Frondihabitans sp. PAMC 28766: one gene and its partner. The protein of the gene in region 1 interacts with the protein of each later gene in a pairwise test. Links are inferred from orthologs where the notes say so. Each region holds a gene or a part of one and is shown in the gene's direction. Other genes may lie near its edges.

Evidence for each region.
Region 2: the proteins of rplA (region 1) and thrS interact in binary tests that used the Escherichia coli proteins (3 or more experiments, as listed by UniProt). The link is inferred for Frondihabitans sp. PAMC 28766 from one-to-one orthologs.

Annotation. Positions count from the first base shown.
Region 1 is NZ_CP014513.1:3,936,624-3,939,901, reverse strand. What follows is about bases 159-3,121. They hold rplA (50S ribosomal protein L1), read left to right. Parts: upstream 159-1,276; coding sequence 1,277-1,966; downstream 1,967-3,121. Other genes in these bases: AX769_RS18775 (NADP-dependent oxidoreductase), read right to left, coding at 2,134-3,121; rplK (50S ribosomal protein L11), read left to right, coding at 755-1,186; nusG (transcription termination/antitermination protein NusG), read left to right, coding at 159-622. Also shown: more of nusG, read left to right, coding at 1-158; more of AX769_RS18775, read right to left, coding at 3,122-3,123; AX769_RS18770 (Pr6Pr family membrane protein), read left to right, coding at 3,258-3,278. UniProt on the Escherichia coli protein: One of the primary rRNA binding proteins, it binds very close to the 3'-end of the 23S rRNA. Forms part of the L1 stalk. It is often not seen in high-resolution crystal structures, but can be seen in cryo_EM and 3D reconstruction models.
Region 2 is NZ_CP014513.1:2,740,024-2,743,323, reverse strand. Bases 276-3,260 are described here. They hold thrS (threonine--tRNA ligase), read left to right. Parts: upstream 276-743; coding sequence 744-2,777; downstream 2,778-3,260. Other genes in these bases: AX769_RS13195 (HIT domain-containing protein), read left to right, coding at 2,780-3,260; AX769_RS13205 (NADP-dependent oxidoreductase), read left to right, coding at 276-686. Outside these bases: more of AX769_RS13205, read left to right, coding at 1-275; more of AX769_RS13195, read left to right, coding at 3,261-3,300. UniProt on the Escherichia coli protein: Catalyzes the attachment of threonine to tRNA(Thr) in a two-step reaction: L-threonine is first activated by ATP to form Thr-AMP and then transferred to the acceptor end of tRNA(Thr). The rate-limiting step is amino acid activation in the presence of tRNA.

The DNA of each region.
Region 1 (3,278 bases):
GGTCGACCCCTACGAGGCCTTCCGCTACGAGCTGCGCGGCAAGCCCGGCAAGTGGTACGTCATCCACTCGTACGCGGGCTTCGAGCGCCGCGTGAAGCAGAACATCGAGAACCGCATGGTGTCGCTCACCATGGAGGACTACATCTACCAGGTGGAAGTCCCGATGGAAGACGTCGTCGAGATCAAGAACGGCCAGCGCAAGCTCGTCACCCGCGTCCGCATCCCCGGATACGTGCTCGTCCGCATCGACCTCAACGAAGACTCCTGGTCGGTCGTCCGTCACACTCCCGGTGTCACCGGCTTCGTGGGCAACGCCCACAACCCGACACCGCTGCGCTTCGAAGAGGCCTTCAACATGCTGAAGAGCCTCGTGCAGGTGCAGGAGGCGGCACCCGCCGCCAAGGGCTCGGCGAAGGGCGGCAAGGCGGCCCAGCGAGTCATCCCGGCCGAGGTCGACTTCGAGATCGGCGAGACCATCACCATCAAGGAGGGCTCGTTCGCGGGTCTTCCCGGGACGATCAGCGAGATCAAGCCCGAATCGGGTAAGCTCACGGTGCTCGTTTCGCTGTTCGAACGCGAGACGCCGGTCGAGCTCAGTTTCGACCAGGTCACCAAGCTCTAGCGCCCGTTTGCAGCCGGTGTCCACCCGGTCTGCACCAAAGTTTTTACATACCACCGGTTTTCGGGTCCGCTCGTAACCGGGAGAGCGTGCGGCAACCGCCGTGAGTTCGAACCCCACAAGAAGGAAACAGAAATGGCACCGAAAAAGAAGGTCACAGGTCTGATCAAGCTTCAGATCAACGCCGGCGCCGCGAACCCCGCTCCGCCCATCGGCCCGGCCCTGGGTCAGCACGGCGTGAACATCATGGAGTTCTGCAAGGCGTACAACGCGGCGACCGAGTCGCAGCGCGGCAACGTCGTCCCCGTCGAGATCACCGTCTACGAAGACCGTTCGTTCACGTTCATCCTGAAGACGCCCCCGGCCGCCGAGCTCATCAAGAAGGCCGCCGGCCTCGCCAAGGGGTCCCCGACGCCGCACACCGTCAAGGTGGGCAAGCTGACGCAGGAGCAGGTCCGCGAGATCGCCACGACCAAGCAGGCCGACCTCAACGCCAACGACATCGACGCCGCGGCGAAGATCATCGCCGGCACCGCCCGTTCGATGGGCATCACCGTCGACGCGTAGTCCTTCCCGACTACCGCACGACACTCACAGACATCCAGTGGGAGAGCCGGCCAGGCTCGTAACCACGCTCTCGAAATCAGGAGATTTCACATGGCTCAGAAGTCCAAGGCGTACCGCGCCGCTGCCGAGAAGATCGAGGCAGGCAAGTTCTACACTCCGAGCGAGGCCGTCGCCGTCGCCCGCGAGACCGGCTCCAAGAAGTTCGACTCGACCGTCGAGGTCGCGCTGAAGCTCGGCGTCGACCCCCGCAAGGCCGACCAGATGGTGCGTGGCACGGTCATCCTGCCTCACGGAACCGGCAAGACCGCCCGCGTCATCGTCTTCGCGACGGGTGCTGCGGCCGAGGCCGCCCTCGCCGCCGGTGCCGACGAGGTCGGTGGCGACGAGCTCATCGAGAAGGTCGCGGGCGGCTACACGTCGTTCGACTCCGCCGTCTCGACCCCCGAGCTCATGGGCAAGGTCGGTCGTCTCGGCAAGGTCCTCGGGCCCCGCGGCCTCATGCCGAACCCCAAGACCGGCACCGTCACCCCGAACGTCGCTCAGGCTGTGAACGACATCAAGGGCGGCAAGATCGAGTTCCGCGTCGACAAGCACTCCAACGTGCACTTCGTCGTCGGCAAGGCGGGTTTCTCGTTCGAACAGCTCAACGAGAACATCGACGCCGCTCTCGAAGAGGTCGTGCGTCTCAAGCCGTCCTCGTCGAAGGGCCGCTACATCACCAAGGGCACCGTTTCGACTACGTTCGGCCCGGGCATCCCCCTCGACATCAACGCCCTGTAACAACACCGCTCGGCGCTACACGAAGGCCCGCACCTCCCCGGAGGTGCGGGCCTTCCGCCGTCCCCCCCGCCCCCTCCTCCTCCGTTCTACCTATAGGTAGCGCCCTCGCGACAGGAAGTTTCTGCCCGGGAAAGCCGCACCGATAGGTAGAACGGGGGAGGGAGGGGCTACTCGTCGGTGATCTTGAGCACCAGCTTGCCCCGCGTGTGGCCCTTCGCGAGCAGGCGGTGCGCGTCGGCCACGTCCTCGAGGTCGTAGACGTCGTCCACGTACACGGCAACGTCGCCGGAGTCGAGAAGGCGCGCGATGATCGCCAGGCAAGTGGCGTCGGGGGCCACCTCGTAACCCGTCAGGCGCGCCCCGACCGAGTCGCAGAGATCCTGCAGCCCGGGCACCTCGCAGGTCGGCACGTGCACCAGGAGGCCGCCCAGGCGCAGGACGCGCACGCTGCGAAGCGCGACCTCGTCGTCGTCGACCAGGTCGATGACGACGTCGACACCGACGGTCGCCTCTTCGAAGAGACTCTGCGTGTAGTCGATGACCTCGGAGGCGCCGAGCTCGGTGAGCCAGTCGGCGTTCCGCGACGACCCGGTGGCGATGACGTGGGCGCCGAAGTACGCGGCGAACTGCACCACGAAGTGCCCGACCCCGCCGGCGCCCGCGTGCACCAGGATGCGCTGGCCCTCGTGGGCCTTGGCGACGTCGACGACGAGGCCCCAGGCGGTGAGAGCCGCGAGGGGTACGGCTGCCGCCTCGACGTGCGAGAGCGACTTGGGTTTGCGCGTCACCGACAGCAGGGGCACGCTGACGTACTCGGCGTAGGTGCCGGCCGACCGCGGCACGGACGCTACTCCGTAGACCTCGGTGCCGGGTTTCAGCGGGAACGCCGCGTAGGGGCTCTCGACCACGGTGCCACTGAAGTCGCACCCGAGCACTGCGGGCAGCTCGGGGCTGCCGCACGATCCGACCCGTCCCGCTCGCGCATCGACGTCGAACGGGTTCACGCCGGCGGCGGCCACGCGGATCAGGATCTCCGACCCCCGCCTCCGTGGCGTCGGGATCTTTGCGGGTGTGAGAACGTCCGGTCCACCGTTCTGGGTGATCACCATGGCTCGCATGGTCGGGGTCATGGTCGGCCTCTCGGTCGTGGTCGTCATCGTCGAAGGCCTTCCATCGTTCGGGACTGCGACCGCTGATCCGTGATCGGCCGCGCTCTCAGTAAACGGGGGCCGTGAGTCGGATGTGTTTCGGGAGTGTCAAGGCTGTCGAAACTATCGGTACGCTGACGATCGTGAGATATCTCTTCGCCGGT
Region 2 (3,300 bases), 1.2 Mb from region 1 along the record:
TGACGGCCTGGCATCCTGCCGACGAGGTCATCGGCTGGTCGGAGCAGCGCTCCAGCCATGCCGACTTCGTCACCGTGCCGGCGCACCAGCTCGTCGCCAAGCCGAGGGGCGTGTCATGGGAGGTCGCCGGCTCCCTCTTCGTGGTCGCGGCCACCGCGACGGCCGCCATTGCGGCCATCGGCCCGAAGCCCGGCCAGACGGTCGTCGTCTCGTCGGCCGCCGGGGGAGTGGGCTCGCTCGTCACCCAGCTGCTCGTCGTCGACGGCGTCGACGTGATCAGCATCGCCTCCGCGGGCAACCACGAGTGGCTCCGCAGCGTCGACGCGCGCCCCGTCGCCTACGGCGAGGGCCTCGCGGACCGCATCCGCGAGCTCGCGCCGAACGGCGTCGACGCGCTGATCGACACTTTCGGCGACGAGTACGTGCACCTCGGGGTCGAGCTCGGCCTCCAGCCCGACCGCATCGAGACGATCATCGCGTTCGGGGCCGCCGCCGAGATCGGCGCCTTGTCGAAGGGGTCGTCCGACGCGTCGACGCCCGAGGTGCTGGCGCACGTGGCGAAGCTGCTCGACCAGGGCAAGGTCACGCTGCCCATCGCGCAGACCTTCCCGCTGACCGAGGTGCGGGCGGCGTTCGAGTTGCTCGAGCAGCACCACGCCCACGGCAAGGTCGTGTTGGTCCCCTAAACTGGACGGAACCCTTTTCGACAGTGAGGAAGACGATTGTCTGACGCAGTAGAACCCGTGGCCGCCTCGATCCAGCCGATCGAGGTCACGGAGACTACGACCGGATTCGACCTCTTCCCCGACCGCAGCATCGTCGCCGTCCGCGTCGACGGCGCCCTCTACGACATGGCCGCCACCTTCGAGCCCGCCAGCCCCGATGAGAGGCCCTGCCTGGCCGAGCCCGTGCCGATCGACTCGCCGCAGGGTCTCGAGATCCTGCGCCACTCGACCGCCCACGTCATGGCGCAGGCCGTTCAGAGCATCAACCCCGAGGCCAAGCTCGGCATCGGCCCGCCCATCGACGACGGCTTCTACTTCGACTTCGACGTCGCCGAGGCATTCACCCCCGATGACCTCAAGGCGATCGAGAAGGTCATGGAGCGCATCGTCAAGGCGAACCAGCGCTTCGTGCGCCGCGTCGTCAGCGAAGTCGAGGCGCGCGAGCTGATGGCGAACGAGCCGTACAAGCTCGAGTTGATCGGCCTCAAGGGGCCGGCCGGGCTCGACGAGGCGGCAGGCGATGCCGGCACTGTTCTGGTCGATGAATCCAGCGTCGAGGTCGGCGGCGCCGAGCTCACCGTCTACGACAACGTCGACGCGAAGACCGGCGACGTCGTGTGGCGCGACCTCTGCCGCGGCCCGCACCTTCCCTCGACCCGCCTGATCCAGAACGGCTGGAAGCTCATGCGGTCGGCCGGCGCGTACTGGCGCGGCTCCGAGAAGAACAAGCAGCTGCAGCGCATCTACGGCACCGCCTGGGCCACCAAAGACGAACTGCGCGAGCACCTCGGCCGCCTCGAGGAGGCCGCAAAGCGCGACCACCGCAAGCTCGGCGCCGAACTCGACCTCTTCTCGTTCCCCGACGAGCTGGGCTCGGGCCTGGCGGTCTTCCACCCCAAGGGGGGCATCATCCGCCGCGAGATGGAGAACTACTCGCGCGAGCGCCACGAGGCCGAGGGCTACGACTTCGTCTACACGCCCCACATCACCAAGTCCAACCTGTATGAGACCAGCGGCCACCTCGGCTGGTACAAGGACGGCATGTTCCCCGCGATGCACCTCGACGAGGCGCGCAACGAGGAGGGCGAGATCGTCCGCCAGGGCGCCGACTACTACCTCAAGCCCATGAACTGCCCGATGCACATCCTCGTGTACCGGTCGCAGGGCCGCTCGTACCGCGACCTGCCGCTGCGCCTCTTCGAGTTCGGCACCGTCTACCGCAACGAGAAGTCGGGCGTGATCCACGGCCTGACCCGCGTCCGCGGCATGACACAGGACGACGCGCACATCTTCACCACCCGCGAAGAGATGGCGAACGAGCTCAAGACGACGCTGGGCTTCGTGCTGTCGCTGCTCAAGGACTACGGGCTCAACGACTTCTACCTCGAACTCTCGACCAAGGATCCCGAGAAGTACGTCGGCGACGACGCCACCTGGGAAGAGGCGACGGAGACGCTCGCACAGGTCGCTCGCGAGACCGGTCTCGAGTTGGTCCCGGATCCTGCCGGCGCCGCCTTCTACGGCCCGAAGATCTCGGTGCAGGCGCGCGACGCCATCGGCCGCACCTGGCAGATGTCGACCGTGCAGCTCGACTTCAACCTGCCCGAGCGCTTCGGCCTCGAGTACACCTCGGCCGACGGCACGCACCAGCGCCCGGTGATGATCCACCGTGCGCTCTTCGGATCGATCGAGCGCTTCTTCGGCGTGCTGACCGAGCACTATGCGGGCGCTTTCCCGGTGTGGCTCGCGCCCGTGCAGGTCGTCGGCATCCCTGTGGCCGAGGAGTACGGCGACTACCTCGACGGGATCTCCGCCCAGCTCAAGGCGCGAGGCGTGCGCGTGCAGGTCGATCACAGCAACGACCGCATGCCGAAGAAGATCCGCACCCACACCAAGCAGAAGGTGCCGTTCCAGCTCATCGCCGGCGAGGAGGATCGCGCTGCAGGCTCGGTCAGCTTCCGCTACCGCGACGGGTCGCAGGAGAACGGGATCCCCGTCGACGAGGCCATCGAGAAGATCGTCGCGGCGATCGAGACCAAGGCGCAGGTCTGAGAGTGACCGACCCTCGGGAGGAGGCGGACGTCGTCGAGTCGTCCGCCTCCTTCGCGGCGGCACCCGACGCCTTCCAGCGGCTCTGGACGCCGCACCGCGCCGTCTACGTGCAGAAGGGGCAGGGCGCTCACGACGACAAGTGCCCGTTCTGCGCGGCGCCCGGCAAGAGCGACGACGAGGCTCTGATCGTCGCGCGCGGCGAGCACGCCTACGTGCTCCTCAACCTCTTCCCGTACAACCCGGGGCACCTGCTCGTCTGCCCGTATCGCCACGTGTCGACCTACGACCGGGCCACCGCCGAGGAGGTCGCCGAGATCGGCTCGCTGACTCAGACCGCGATGCGGGTGCTCACCGAGGTGTCGCACGCGCAGGGCTTCAATATGGGCATCAACCAGGGCGATGTCGGCGGCGCCGGCATCGCCTCCCACCTGCACCAGCACGTCGTGCCGCGCTATGGCGGCGACTCGAACTTCTTCCCGATCATCGCCGAGACGAAGGCGATCACGCAGCTACTCGGCGACGT